DNA from 2 places in the Micromonospora sp. CNZ297 genome. Region 1 is predicted to be linked to the other one. Evidence: riboswitches for the same ligand, from Rfam matches in the RefSeq annotation. Region 1 holds a riboswitch; the other holds the start of a gene.

Region 1 (7,391 bases):
CCGGCGCCATCTTCCTGACCTGGGTCGACACCGCCGCCCGCACCGTCTTCGAACCGCGTGAGCTGCCGGTCGGGGTGCTGACGGCACTGGTCGGGGTGCCGGCGTTCTTCCTGATCCTGCGCCGCCGGGAGGTACGCGGCTGATGCTTCAGATCTCCGACGTCTCGTGGGCGGTGCCCGCCGCCCGCATCCTCGACCACGTCACCGGCACCGTCCCGGCGGGCAGCCTGGTCGGGCTGCTCGGCCCGAACGGCTCCGGCAAGACCACCCTGCTGCGGGCCGTCGCCGCCCTGGTGCGCCCGGATACCGGCAACATCACACTCGCAGGCGACGACGTGACTCGGCTGCGGCGCCTTGCCCTGGCCCGGCGCATCGCGTTGCTGGCCCAGCACGCCGAGACCGACCTCGACCTGACCGTCCGCGACGTGGTCCTGCTCGGCCGCATCCCGCACCGCCGGACCCGCTGGTCCGACACCGGCTGCGACCATGCCGCCGCGGTCGAGGCACTGGGCCGGGTCGACCTGGCCGGGTTCGCCGACCGTAAGTGGCAGACCCTGTCCGGTGGGGAACGCCAGCGCGTCCAGCTCGCCCGCGCGCTGGCCCAGGAGCCGGAACTGCTGCTGCTCGACGAACCCACCAACCACCTCGACATCGGCCACCAGCTTCAGCTGCTGCACCTGGTCCGCCGATCGCAGGTCACCGCCCTCGCCGCGCTGCACGACCTCAACCTGGCCGTCATGTTCTGCGACACCGTCGTCGTGCTGCACCACGGCCGGGTCGTCGCCGCGGGACCACCCGCACGGGTGCTCACCCCGGCGCTGCTCGCCGACGTGTACGGCGTCGACGCAGACGTGCGGGTTCACGACGGGCGGACCGTCATTGAGTTCCGGCCGCCGTCATGACCCGGCACGTGCTGCCGGTGCCCGGTCGGTCACCCACCACGCTGGCCACGACACGATCCACCAGCTCGCCGAGCAGATGGCCGCGCGTCTGGGCGTATTCGTGCACAGGTGTTTCCTCGACGGCGCGAAACCGTTTGCTGCACGCGGCGCTCGACGCGGCCACCGGTTCACTGGTCGGACGTGACCCGGCGGTTCGACGCGCCCCGCGCCGGCAACCCGATTATCCTGGCACGATGACCGAGGCCGGCGCTGGGCCGGCGTTCCTCGCGGCGCAGCAGGCGGCGGGAGTCATTGCGGCCAGACACCGCGGTGACTTCGCCGGCGCCGAGGAACTGCTGGGCGCCATCGGCGACGAGACCGTGCGCACCCGGGTTTCATGCTGCTCGCCGAACTCGCCCTTGGCCCTGGTCCAGTCACAGACAGGGCAGAGCATGGACGAACTCGTCCATGAGGTCACGTTGCTGATGGCCGAAGTGGTGGGCAGCGTCGGACACCAGCCCGGGCTGGACCTCGCCCACGCCGAGCCCGGCGGTCCGGCGGATGGACAGCAGGCGATACTGGGGCGGTGGAAGGACAGGCTCGCCGAACCGGGCGGCTCATGGTGGCGGGCACGACGTCGGACGCGGGCAAGAGCCGGGTGACGACCGCGTTGTGCCGGGCGTTCGCACGGCGCGGTGTTCGGGTCGCTCCGTTCAAGGCACGGAACATGGCGAACAATTCGATGGCGTGTGCGGGTGGGGCGGAGATCGGCCATGCTCAGTGGGTGCAGGCGCTGGCGGCGGGCGCAGAGCCGGCCCGGCAGGCCCGGCTGGATCTGCTCGCCGACCTGGCGGAGAAACACCTGGAGGTCGACGCGCTGCTGAACCTAGCCGAGCGGGGCGCTCCCGCGGCGCCGGTGATTGGACCCTACGCGTGAGGATTCTCGTGCTCGGTGGGACGGGCGAGGCCCGCGCGCTGGCGGCCTCGCTCGTCGACGACGGTGCCGTGGTCGTGACCTCACTGGCGGGGCGGGTCGCGCGTCCCCGGCTGCCGGTGGGGCAGGTCCGCGTCGGTGGCTTCGGCGGGATCGCAGGACTGGCCGCGTACCTGGCGGAGACCCGGGTGCGTGCCGTGGTCGACGCGACGCACCCGTTCGCGGAGAAGATCAGCGCCAACGCGGCGGCGGCGTGCCCGGCCGCCGGGGTTCCCCTGCTCCGTTTGGAACGGCCCGGCTGGGCCGCTCGCCCCGAGGCGTCGGCCTGGTACTGGGCCGGTGACCACAGTGAAGCTGCCCGGGTGGCGGCCGGTCTGGGCGACCGGCCGTTCCTCACCGTCGGACGGCAGTCGCTGGCGCACTTCGTCGAACCGTTGCGCCGGCACGCGTGCCTGGTTCGCGTGGTGGACGAGCCCGACATCGTTCTGCCGGTGTCGTGGAAGCTGCTGCGCAGCCGCGGTCCCTACACCCTCGCGCACGAGCGGGAGGTGATGGCGGGCACGGACGTTCTAGTTACCAAGGACTCCGGCGGTGACCACACGGTCGCGAAGCTGGAGGTCGCCGCCGAGCGGGCGATGCCGGTCGTGATCGTGCGCCGCGCCGGGCCGCCGGCCGGAGTGCCGCTGGTCCGTGACGTGGACGCCGCCCTGGCGTGGGTGCGGGCGTTGCCCGCACCCTGACGCGAGGTTCAGCCGGGAAGGTTCAGAGCGTGGCCGCCAGCTCCTGGCGGCGCAGCCGCTCGGCGGCACGGTCCGCGTCGCGTCCGACCAGACCGGTCAGCACTGCACCCAGGACCGCCCAAGTCGCGGCCAGGGTCGTGATCGACGAGATGCGGAAGTACCAGAGTGTGTCGGCCGGGAAACCGCCGACCTCGTTGACCGTCGGCAGCAGAGCCCCGGCGACCACGACGACCACGAGATAGGCGCCGGTACCGGCCAGCACCGCCGAGTATGCGCCCAGCTGGGGCAGCAGACGCCGGGCCAGGACCACGGCGCCGATCGCGGCGGCCAGGCTCAGTGCCCAGAACCCGAAGTACAGCGCGGTCCGCTCGTTGATCGTGTCACCGGAGCCGACCGCCGGTGGTGTGGCGGGGTACTTGAGGAACGGCACGAGGGCGGTGGCGACGAAACCGACGGCGGCGACCACCGCGGTGCTGGCCCGTGCGGACAGGGAGCCCAGACGCCCGGCGGCGAAGGCGGCAGCGAGCGCGGTCGCTCCACCGAGGACGATGCCCACCAGGATGGTGCCCAGTGCCAGGCCCCCGGTGGACTGGGTGCCACGCGAGACCTCGGCCTCCTCCTCATCGTGGCTGTGAGACTGCTCGGCGGTGGCATTGTCGTGCGGGTGCTCGGCGGCACCGGCTTCCTCCAGGGCGATGGCTGCATCGACCTGGGGTTCGGCGACGACGTAGGAGACGAGGAAGGCCGCGAAACCGGCGATGAGCCCGGCCAGCAGCCCGTGAACGAGAAAAGTGCGAGGGGTCATCAAGGGTCCGTTCGAGAGCCGGCCGCGGGCATCACGAAACGCCCGCAGCGCCGGTGACGAGGAAAGACGAAAACTCCGGCCGGGCCGGGCGAACTGCCGCGTGGCGTGGTGTCAGTGGCAGGGGAAGCCCAGCACGTGCCGTGCGTCGTGCGTCAGCTCGTGGATGAAGGTGCCCTCGAAGACGGAGAAAGCTCCCTGCTCGGCGCCCACGAAATACAGGACGACGGCGGTGACCAGCGCGAAGAACAGCGCCCAGGGGGCGAGCGCGCGAACGGGGATGGTGGGAAGAACGGCCGGAATGGCCGTGGTCGCCTGAGGCATGACACTCCTTGGGATGCTGCGTCCCGTCGATGGGTGGTCGACCTGGCTGGAGGGTCTGGCTTCGCCGCGAGCGGCGTCACAGTAGCGCGACTGCGCCGGATTCACACCGGCTTCCTTCAGCAGGGTGGCACGACCATATCAGGTATCGGAGCAACGCGACGCTGTCGCGACTGCCTGCACGGCGGCCGGTCCGAGGGCGACGACGTGGCCGATCACCGTTACGGCGGGCGCGCCGATGCCGGCCTCGGCGGTGTCGGCGACGACGTCGGCGAGGGTACTGCGCAGCACCCGCTGGCCGGCCGAGGCGGCGTCCGCGACGACGGCGCAGGGTGTGTTCCGGTCGAGACCAGCGGCGACGAGCGCGTCGGCGATGGCCGCGAGGTTGCGCATGCCCATCAGCACCACGAGGGTGGTGCCGGTGCGGGCGAGGGCGGCGTAGTCGATCGACGAGTCGGGATGGCCGGGCGGTACGTGGCCGGAGATGACGGTGAAGCCTTGCACGAGTCCGCGGTGGGTGACCGGGATGCCGGCCAGCTCCGGGGCCGCGATGCTGGAGGTCACGCCGGGTATCACGGTGGTGGGGACGCCGGCTTCGGCGCACGCGGTGACTTCCTCGAAGCCGCGGCCGAAGACGTACGAGTCGCCGCCCTTGAACCGCACAACGTGCCGTCCGGCGCGGGCGTGCTCGACGAGCAGCGCGTTGATCTGTTCCTGGCTCGTGCTCCGCCCGTACGGGATCTTGGTGACGTCGATGATCTCGGCGTCCGGGCGCGCCCACTTCAGGGCCTCCCACGGGGCGAGCCGGTCGGTGAGGATCACGTCGGCCTGCTTGACGGCCGCGCGTCCGGCGACGGTGACCAGCCCCGGATCGCCCGGGCCGGCGCCGACCAGCGTGACGTGTCCGGCCGTTCGGACCGCTGCCGCCGACCCGGCCTCCGAGGGTGCGACGGTACGCAGCACGACGTCGAACCGGCTCTCGTCGACCGGGGTGGTGACCCAGGTCAGGCGCCCGCGGAGGGCGAGGTCCTCCAGCGCGGCGCACACGGCCGGCGCGGCGACGGTGACCAGGGCCCGCTTGTGCAGCAGCGCACTGACCGTGACGGCGGCGGGTGCGCTCCCGTCGAGGACGAGCACGCTACGGCCGGTAAGGTTCAGCTGCATGTGACGGTGATTCCTAACGTGCTGAGGAGACAGCCGTCCGGTGTACGGCCTCGGTGAACGACTGGGCCAGATGCGGGTGCCCAGCCCAATGCACGTGCAGATAGGACGCGCTGAGGCTGGGGGAGGCGAATCCGGCATTGCGGCCCTCGATGCGCCAGGCGGGGTGCTCGCCGTGACCGGGTGTGACGGTAGTGCGGTGGAATTCGTGGCCGGTGGCAGCGGTTCCCCGCTCGCCGAGCAGCTGGTCCGAGCCGAGTCCGGCACGGTGGTACGCGAGGGTGAGGCGCGGCGTCATGACTGCTTCGGCGTCGAGCGCCCCGACCATGGGATGGCCGTCGACGGAGCGGCACAGATACAGCAGGCCGGCGCACTCGGCGACGGTGGGGACGCCGTCGAGGACGGCCTGGCGCAGTTCGTGGCGCAGCGTCGTGTTGGCGCTCAGCGTGGACGCGTGTACCTCGGGGAACCCCCCACCGAGGTACAACCCGCGTGTCCCGGCGGGAAGCCGCTGGTCGCGGGCCGGGTCGAACGGAACGACGGTGCAGCCCGCCGCCTGCAGCAGCTCGGTCGTCTCGGCGTACCGGAAGGTGAAGGCACGCCCGGCCGCGACCGCAACCACCGGTGATCCGGCGCCCAGCCGCCGGACGTGCGCGGCGGGATCCCATGGCTGGGCGTCCAGATCGGGTGCGGTGCGTGCCACCTGCAGCACCGCATCGAGGTCCACGTGGCGGGCGATCTGCTCGGCCAGCACGTCCAGGGCGGCGGCGGCCTCCTCACGTTCGGCTGCCGGCACGAGCCCGAGGTGGCGCGACGGGGCGCTGACACCCTGGTCGCGGTGCAGGATCCCGAGCACCGGTACGCCGGTGGATTCCACCGCCCGGGCCGCCTCGGCGGCGTGGCGGGCGGACCCGGCTTTGTTGAGCACGACACCCGCGACGGTGACGCCGGCCTCGAACGTGCCCATTCCGTGCACGACGGCCCCTACGCTGCGCGAGGTGTGCGAGACGTCCACGACCAGCAGGATCGGGGTGGCGGTCAGGGCCGCGAGGTGCGCGGTAGAGGCGAAACCGTCGCCGCCGATGCGGCCGTCGAACAGGCCCATGACCCCTTCGACGATGGCGATGTCCGCGTCGCGTGCGCCGTGCAGCAGCAGCGGGATCACGAGTGAGGGGTCGGTCAGGTGCGGGTCGAGGTTGCGGCCGGGGCGTCCGGTGGCCAGCGCGTGGTAGCCGGGGTCGATGTAGTCGGGCCCCACCTTGTGCCCCGACACGGTGTGCCCGCGCGCGGCCAGCGCGGCCATGAGCCCGGTCGCGACCGTGGTCTTGCCGTGGCCGGAGGCCGGCGCCGCGACGATCAGCCGCGGAAGGCTCACCATTCGATGCCTCGTTGGCCCTTCTGGCCGACGTCCATCGGGTGCTTGACGTGCTGCATCTCGGTCACCAGATCGGCTGCCTCGATCAGCCGGTGGTCGGCCCGGCGCCCGGTGACGATCACGTGCTGACGGCCGGGACGGTGGACCAGTGTCTCCACGACGTCGCCGACGTCGACCCAGCCCCACTGCATCGGATAGGTGAACTCGTCCAGGATGTAGAGCTGGTGCCGTTCCGCCTGGATACGGCGCTTCACCTCCGCCCAGCCCTCGGCGGCGTCCGCGGCGTGGTCCGCCTCGGTGCCGCTCTTACGGCTCCAGGACCATCCGGAGCCCATTTTGTGCCACTCGACTGGCCCGCCTTCGCCGGTCTGCTCGTGCAGCAGCCCGAGCCTCTCCAGGACGGTCTGCTCCCCGATGCGCCACTTGGCCGACTTCACGAACTGGAACACCCCGATGTCCCAGCCCTGGTTCCAAGCGCGCATCGCCATACCGAAGGCGGCGGTCGACTTGCCCTTGCCGTTTCCGGTGTGGACCATCAGCAGCGGCCGGTTGCGCCGCTGGCGGGTGGTGCTGCCGTCGTCCGGGACGGTGAGCGGCTTACCCTGCGGCATCAGGCCACCCCCGCCCGCGGAGCGGTCGCCGTGCGAACGACCCCGGTGAGCCCGTCGGCGGTCACTTCACCGAGCGGCACGTGCTCGGCCCTCAGATGAGTGGCAAGCCGGGCGGCGAGGCCGAGCCGGAATCGTCCGGTCTCGCAGTCCACGACGACGACCTGGACACCGCTGGTGGCGAGCGCGGCGGCGGCGCGGTGGGCACGACCCAGCGGGTCCGGGCCGGAGGTGGCGCGGCCGTCGGTCACCACGACGAGCAGGGGCCGGCGGGACGGGTCGCGCAGCGCCTCCCGGCGCAGCACCTCCCCACTGCGTTCCAGGCCCTCCGCGAGCGGGGTCCGGCCACCGGCCGGTAGGTCGGCCAGGCGGCGGGAGGCGACGTCGACCGAGCCGGTCGGTGGCAGGACGACCTCGGCGGTGTGCCGGCGGAACGTCACCAGTGCGACCTTGTCCCGGCGGCGGTAGGCGTCCAGCAGCAGCGACAGCACAGCGGTCTTGACCTGCTCCATGCGGCGGCGGGCCGCCATCGAACCGGACGCGTCCACGCACAGCAGCACGAGGTTCGAC
Region 2 (7,391 bases), on a different contig from region 1:
GCAGCCGCGATCTGGTGTGGTGGCACCTGGCGTCGTTCACCTCCTGGGACCTGTACGCGGTCACGACGGTGCTCGTCACCGGTCTCGGCGCCGGACTGAGCGCGGGGTTGCTCGCCGGGCCGGCGTTCGGCGTCCTGGCCGGGCTGGCGTTCGGGCTGGTGCTCACGTTCACCGCCAAGCTGTCCCGGGACGTGCTGATCGGCCGGCGTCCGCTGCGGCTCCGCCGGATCAGATGGAGCCGGGTCGTCAGCCGTCAGCGGATGGAGAGCGTGCTCGGCGCCGGGCTCACCGGTGCGTTGTTCCTGGGCTTCTTCGGGCTCCTCGTCGCCGCGTGCGCCGATGTCACAGGCATCGGGTCCGGGCGGGCCTTCCCGGTCTTCCTCGCCTTCACCGCGACCGGTTTTCTCGGTTGCCTCTCCCTGGGCCTGTACCTGGCGATGGCCGGCTCGGCGGACGAGGACGACCCGGTGTCGTCGCGGCTGTCCTGGCGGCGGGACCTGTGGTCCGCGGTGGGCGGCGGCCTCTGGCTCGGGTCCGTGCTCGGTGTCCTGGGTGGCCTGGTGGGGCGGCTCGCCGGGTCGGCGGAAGGTGGCATCGCCTGTGGCATCGTCGGCGGCTTCCTGCTCGGCGTGACGTCCTCGCAGACCTGGCGCGCCCTGCTCGTCATGGTCGAGCTGCGCCGTACCGGGGTGGCGCCGCTGCGGCTGCTCCGGTTCCTCGACGACGCGCACCGCCGGTCGGTGCTGCGCACGGTGGGGCCGGTCTACCAGTTCCGGCACGCCCGTCTGCAGGACCGCCTGGCGACCACCGCCGGTGCTACGGTGGACCGGAGTGATCCAGTGGCGATCAGGCAGGCAGGGAGACCAGACATGGCGGGTGACGACGACATCTCCGGGTGAGACCGGACATGTGACCGACCGCAGGCGAGCGCCGTGGTCGTTCCGTCGTACCCCGAGACCGTGTCCCCCGCCGGGCGGCTGAGGTCCGCCCGCCCTCATCTTCGAGGTCGTCTTCCTGATGTCCGATTCCTTCGTCGTCTGCTCGAACCTGACCTTCTCCTGGCCGGACGACACCCCGGTCTTCCAGAACCTCTCCTTCACCCTCGGCGGCGGCCGGACCGGACTGGTCGCGCCGAACGGCGCCGGCAAGAGCACGCTGCTCAAGCTGATCGCCGGCGAGTACCGCCCGGCCGCCGGGTCGGTGACCGTCGACGGCGTGCTGGGCTACCTCCCGCAGAGCCTGCCGCTGGCCGCCGACCTCACCGTGGCCGAGGTCCTGGAGATCGCACCGCTGATCGCGGCGCTGCACGCCATCGAGGCCGGCGACGCCGACGAGAGGCACTTCACCACCATCGGCGCCGACTGGGACATCGAGGAACGCACGCGCGCGCAACTCGACCGGCTCGGCCTCGGCGGCCTCGCCTTCGACAGGCACCTGGGCACGCTCAGCGGTGGGCAGGTGGTCTCCCTCGGCCTGGCGGCGCAACTGCTCAAGCAGCCCGACGTGCTGCTGCTGGACGAGCCGACGAACAACCTCGACCTGGGCGCCCGGCACCGGCTCTACGACGTGCTGGAACAGTGGCACGGCTGTCTGCTGCTGGTCAGTCACGACCGGGCTCTGCTGGACCGGATGGACCGCATCGCCGAACTCGACCGCGGTGAGATGCGCTTCCACGGCGGCGACTTCACCTCGTACGAGGCGGCCGTGCGGGCCGCGCAGGAGGTGGCGGAGAAGAACGTCCGCAGCGCCGAACAGGACCTCAAGCGGGAGAAGCGGGAGTTGCAGGAGGCCCGCGAACGGGCGGCCCGGCGAGCCGGCAACGCCGCCCGGAACCTGAAGAACGCGGGTCTGGCGAGGATCGTCGCCGGCGGCTTGAAGCGGGACGCGCAGGTGGCAGCGGGCAAGGCGAACGAGATGCACTCCGGGCGGGTCGACGACGCCCGGGCACGGCTCGACGAGGCCGAGCGGGCGCTGCGCAACGAGAAGACGATCACGGTGGAGCTGCCCGCCACCACCGTCCCGGCCGGACGCACACTGCTGACCGCCGAACGGGTCCGGGTCCGGCACGGTGAGCGGTCGCTGTTCGCCGCCGACGGTGTCGACCTGACGATCCGCGGTCCGGAGCGGATCGCCCTGCTCGGCGACAACGGCGCGGGCAAGTCGACGCTGCTGCGCCTGATCGACGGCGATCTGGAGCCGGAGAGCGGCCGGATCACCCGCGCGGACGGCCGGATCGCGTACCTGTCGCAGCGGCTGGACCTGCTGGACCTGGACCGTACCGTGGCGGAGAACCTGGCCGCGTTCGCGCCGCAGGCCCCTGATGCGCAGCGGATGAACCTGCTCGCCCGCTTCCTGTTCCGCGGCCCGCGCGCGCATCTTCCGGTCGGGGTGCTCTCCGGCGGGGAGCGGCTGCGCGCCACGCTCGCGTGCGTGCTGGGCGCCGAACCGGCCCCGCAGCTCCTGCTGCTCGACGAGCCGACGAACAACCTCGACCTGGTCAGCGTCGGGCAGTTGGAGAGCGCGCTGCACGCCTACCGGGGCGCGCTGCTGGTGGTCAGCCACGACGAGCGGTTCCTCGCCGCGATCGACGTCGGCCGCTGGCTGCGCCTGGCGGACGGACGCCTGGTGGAGACCGGTCCCCCGGACGCCGGCTGACCGGCCCGGTCAGACCGCCGGCAGGCGGACCACGAACCGGCACCCGCCGGTCACGTTGTGCGCGTGCACCCGCCCGCCGTGCGCCTCGACCAGTCCGCGCACGATCGCCAGACCCAGCCCGCCGCCGGCCGGTGCCGCCTCGTCGGCGCCGGCCGGTGCGGGAGTACGGGCCCGGGTGCCCCGGAACGCCACGTCGAACACCCGGGGCAGGTCCGCCTCCGGAATGCCGCCGCAGGTGTCGGAGACGGCGAGCCACGCGTCGGCGTCGTCCCGCCCGGCGTCGATGCGGACAGTGCCGTCCGGTGGCGTGTACCGCACCGAGTTGACCAGCAGGTTCGTCACGACGCGGGCGAGTTCGGCCTCGGCGGCCCGGACGGTCGGCCAGCCGGTCTCCGGGGCGAGCACCCGGACCCGCCGGTCGGCGGCCAGCGGCGCGGTGGCGGCGATCGCGTCGGAGACCACGTCGCCGAGCGGCACCGGGGACAGCGCGGGCCGCAACGCTCCGGCGGTGATCCGGGACAGCTCGAACAGATCGTCGACCAGGCGCGTCATCCGGTCCGTCTCGACCCGGATCCGGCGGTGGTACTCGGCCACCGCCGCCGGCTCGTCGACCACCCGGTCCTCCAGCGCCTCCGCCATCGCCCGCAGCCCGGCCAGCGGCGTACGCAGGTCGTGGGAGACCCACGCGACCAGCTCGCGGCGGCCCGCCTCCAGCTGCCGTTCCCGCTGCCGGGCCTGGTCGGCCCAGACCGCCGCCTGGGCGAGGCGGCGGGCGAACGCCACCCCGACGGCCAGGCTGAGCGCCGCGGACGCGGCGACCGTGACGAGGACGACCTGGAGGTCGTGCGCGGACAGGAACATGGCCTGGGCAACGGCCGTGACGCCGGCCGTCACCGAGGCGATGGTGACCGCGAGCAGCACCGCGATGTGCGCGAGGATCGACCGGTGGCGCACCAGCCGCAGCGCGCCGACGCCGAGCGCGCCGACCGCAGCGCCTGCGAGCAGGGCGTAGAGCCCGATGACCATCAGCTCGTTCACCGGGACGCCTCCGACGGCTCGTACCGGTAACCGACGCCCCACACGGTGACGATGCGGCGCGGCTGCGCCGGGTGGTCCTCGATCTTCTCCCGCAGCCGCCGGACGTGGACGGTGACTGTGGACTGGTCGCCGAACCGCCAGCCCCACACGCGGTCCAGCAGCTCGGCCCGCGACCAGGCGCGTCCCGGGTTCGCGAGCAGGAACGCGAGCAGGTCGAACTCCCGTACGGTCAGCGACAGCGGCTGCCCGCCGCGCTCGGCGACGCGCCGGTCGGTGTCCGCGGTGAGGTCGCCGTCGCGCAGCACCCCTGTCGGTCCCCGGTCCTGCGGGGCCGCGCGCCGCAGCACCGACCGGATGCGCAGCACGAGTTCACGGGGCGAGAACGGCTTGGTCACGTAGTCGTCCGCGCCGACCTCCAGCCCGGCGACCCGGTCGGCCTCGTCCCCAAGCGCGGTGAGCATGACGACGGGCAGGCCGGGCAGCCGGCGACGCAGCCGCCGGCACACCTCGATGCCGTCGAGACCCGGCATCATCAGGTCGAGGACCACCAGGTCGGGTGGCTCCTCCTCGGCCGCGGCGAGCGCGTCCGGCCCGTCGAAGGACAACCGGACCCGGCAGCCGTCCTGTTCGAGGTAGCGCCGGACGACGTCGCTCACCGTCCGGTCGTCGTCGACGACGAGCACGTAGCGCCCCATGGGCCAGACGCTACCCATCGGCGTCCCGGTGCGGCGGCCCGCGGTCGACCCGTAAGCGGACGGAAAGATCTTTCCGCCGGCTACGCGCCTACCGTCGGAGCATGGGCAGAAGACGTGTGGTGTCGTCGGTGCTGGCCGTCGTGGCCGTCACCGGCCTCGGGGTGAGCCTGTACCTGTTCCAGCCGTGGCGGCTGGTGACCGACCGCGAGGTACGCGAGACGCTGCCCACTGTGGCGGAGCCCTCACCGGCTCCGGCCGGCACGACCGGCTCGTCGCCGACCGGCGCGGCGCCCGCCGACGTGGTGCTCGCCGCCGGTGACTTCGTCACCCACGAGCACGACACGTCCGGCCGGGCGCAGCTCGTCCGTCTCGCCGACGGCCGCCGTCAGCTGCTCCTGCGCGGACTGGACACCTCCGACGGACCCGACCTGCGGGTGTGGCTGACCGACCGGAAGGTGCTCCCCGGCCGGGCCGGCTGGCAGGTGTTCGACGACGGCCGCTGGGTCGAGCTGGGCCGGCTCAAGGGCAACATCGGCGACCAGGCGTACGACATCCCGGCGTCGGTGGACCTGGACGGTCTGCGCAGCGTGTCGATCTGGTGCAAGCGGGTCGCGGTGTCGTTCGGCGCGGCGCCGCTTGCCGCTGTGACGGGATCGGCGCCGGCCTGACGCCTGTGCCGCCGGCCTCGGACGCTGGTCTACGCTGCGGGAAGCGCTGGTTCACCCGGTCGGCGACGGCCGGGTGTCGTAAGAGGGAACCCGGTGGGAATCCGGGACTGCCCCGCAGCGGTGAGTGGGAACGACAGCCGTCAACAGCACTGGGCCACGGCCTGGGAAGCGACGGCCAGTAGGCGACCTCGTGTCACGCCCGCGAGTCCGAAGACCTGCCCGCGTCGCGCGTACCACCGGTGCGCGCCGCCGTCGACCTCGCGGGTGGGTCGGGCGGGTGACACGTCGTGCGCAGGGCCGTCGGCGTGTCCTCGACGTGCACACCCCGGCCGGTCGGCGGTCCGCTTCTGCGAGGACGGAACCGCACAGTGCCCGACACCATCACGCTCACCGGCCGACCACCGTCGGCCTCGCACCTGACCCTGTCGCAGATCATGGACCAGCACCACACCAACCTGATGGGCACGGTCCACGGCGGGCGGATCCTCAACCTGATCGACTCGGTCGCCGGTGTGGTCGCCGCCCGCCACTCCGACGGCCCGGCCGTCACCGCCGCCATCGACGAGACCGCCTTCCTGCGGGCGGTACGCGTGGGGGACGTGGTCCACGTGGACGCCCGGATCACCTGGGCCGGCCGCAGCTCGATGGAGGTGGCGGTGAAGGTCAGCGCGGACCGGTGGGACCGCGCGGTGCCGCCGGTGGACGTGGCGACCGCGCACCTGGTGATGGTGGCGGTGGACGACGACGGGCAGCCCCGGCCGGTGCCGCCGCTGCACGCCGAGACCGACGGCGACCGGCGGCGCTACCGGGAGGCGCAGATCCGGCGCGAACACCGGCTGGCGCTGCGCCGGGCGCTGCTCGACGGCGCCGGGGAGGGCTGAACGGTGCTCGGACTGTCGGCGGCCACGCTCGCGGGTTACCTGGCCGCCATCGTGGTGCTCATGCTCACCCCGGGGCCGGACATGATGTTCGTGCTCGCCAACGCCACCCGGTACGGCCCACGGGCGGGCGCGGTGGCCGCGCTCGGGGTCGCCGCCGGGGAGGCGGTGCACGTCGCCGCCGTGGTGGCCGGGCTCGCCACGCTGATCGCCGCGTCCCCGGTGCTGTTCACCGCGATCCGGTGGGCCGGTGCGGCGTACCTGATCGTGCTGGGCCTGCGGGCGCTGCGCGGCACGGGCCGGCTCGGCGCACCGGCGGACCGGCCGGACGGCGGCGCCGGGCGGGCGTTCCGGCGCGGCCTGCTGACGAACCTGCTCAACCCGAAGATGATCCTGTTCAGTGTGGCGTTCCTGCCGCAGTTCGTCCGGCCCGAGGCGGGCCCGGTGGCGGCGCAGCTGGTGCTGCTCGGCGTGCTGTTCGTCGCGGTGCAACTCGCCGTGGACCTGGCGCTCGGGGTGGGCGCCGGGCGGTTCGCCAGGCGGTGGGGCGACAGCCGCTGGTCACGGCGCGTCGACCGGCTCTGCGCTGTCGCCTTCGTCGCGCTCGGCGTCCGGCTGGCCGCCGGCTGAGACGCACCGGGGCGCGGTGCGGGCGTCGGCTGGTCGGCGGTCGGCAATGCCCCGGCCGGTTGATCGACTCCATCACGCCGAGGTGGCGGCATCAGAAGTGCTCCGACCCCGCCACCTCGGCGAACTGGCGATGATCATGAGGCCGGTCCCGGTTCGGCTCCGCCGGCGTCCCGGACGCGGGCGGCCGCTCGCGGTCCAGGTGCAGGCGCAGCAGCACCCAGCCCAGCGACACGGCGCCGATGAACACGTACGCGGGCTGGGTGCCGAACGTGTCCCAGCAGGTGTGCAGTGTGACGGCGGCGGCGAAGGTGAGCAGGAACGCCGCCAGCTTCCGGCCGCCGGGCGCGGCGGCGAACGTGAACAGCGCGGCGGCGGTCAGCCCGGTCCAGGCCAGGTGCGCGGCGGGCGCGGTGAGACCGCGTACCAGCAGCGTCCGCTCGACCGCGCCGAGGTTGCCCTCCGACCCGACGAACGCGGCGAACGCGTAGCCCATGGTCTCCAGCGCGGCGAACCCGGCGCCGGAGGCCACGCCGATCACCAGGCCCTGCGCCGGGGACGGGTGCCGCCGCCACAGCAGCAGGATGCCGGCCGGCACGATCAGTTTGGCGGTCTCCTCGGCCAGGCCGACGAGCGCCATCGGCAGGACGCCGAGGCGGTGCAGGGTGCCGTACTCCAGCCAGCCGGCGGCGACCACGCCGACCACGCCGCCGAGGAGCGCGGCGACGCCGACGACGGAGCCGGGGACCGGGCGGCGGGCCGGCCGTCCCTGGGCGAAGGCCAGGAACGTGGCGGGCGCGACGCACGCGCCGAGCACGATCAGCGCCGGG

Evidence for each region. Region 1 has a riboswitch for cobalamin ahead of FB454_RS33455 (CbtB domain-containing protein). Riboswitches for the same ligand answer to the same signal wherever they lie in the genome.
Region 2: linked by a shared signal. The riboswitch ahead of FB454_RS23005 (acyl-CoA thioesterase) and the one ahead of FB454_RS33455 (CbtB domain-containing protein) in region 1 are both predicted to bind cobalamin.

What each region holds. Positions count from the first base shown of each region.
Region 1 is NZ_VISU01000042.1:3,491-10,881, forward strand. It holds gene FB454_RS33425 (FecCD family ABC transporter permease) at 1-143, shown strand, start outside; partial or broken gene FB454_RS33430 (ABC transporter ATP-binding protein) at 143-650, shown strand; gene FB454_RS35645 (hypothetical protein) at 1,135-1,542, shown strand; partial or broken gene FB454_RS35650 (nucleotide-binding protein) at 1,500-1,694, shown strand; gene FB454_RS33445 (cobalt-precorrin-6A reductase) at 1,814-2,554, shown strand; gene FB454_RS33450 (CbtA family protein) at 2,577-3,359, opposite strand; gene FB454_RS33455 (CbtB domain-containing protein) at 3,471-3,680, opposite strand; adenosylcobalamin (AdoCbl) riboswitch at 3,679-3,819, opposite strand; gene cobA (uroporphyrinogen-III C-methyltransferase) at 3,819-4,841, opposite strand; gene FB454_RS33465 (cobyrinic acid a,c-diamide synthase CobB) at 4,855-6,216, opposite strand; gene cobO (cob(I)yrinic acid a,c-diamide adenosyltransferase) at 6,210-6,824, opposite strand; gene FB454_RS33475 (magnesium chelatase subunit D family protein) at 6,824-7,391, opposite strand, start outside.
Region 2 is NZ_VISU01000014.1:111,033-118,423, forward strand. It holds gene FB454_RS22980 (hypothetical protein) at 1-899, shown strand, start outside; gene FB454_RS22985 (ABC-F family ATP-binding cassette domain-containing protein) at 1,018-2,655, shown strand; gene FB454_RS22990 (sensor histidine kinase) at 2,665-3,681, opposite strand; gene FB454_RS22995 (response regulator transcription factor) at 3,690-4,388, opposite strand; gene FB454_RS23000 (DM13 domain-containing protein) at 4,490-5,056, shown strand; cobalamin riboswitch at 5,087-5,293, shown strand; gene FB454_RS23005 (acyl-CoA thioesterase) at 5,425-5,937, shown strand; gene FB454_RS23010 (LysE family translocator) at 5,941-6,564, shown strand; gene FB454_RS23015 (PrsW family glutamic-type intramembrane protease) at 6,656-7,391, opposite strand, start outside.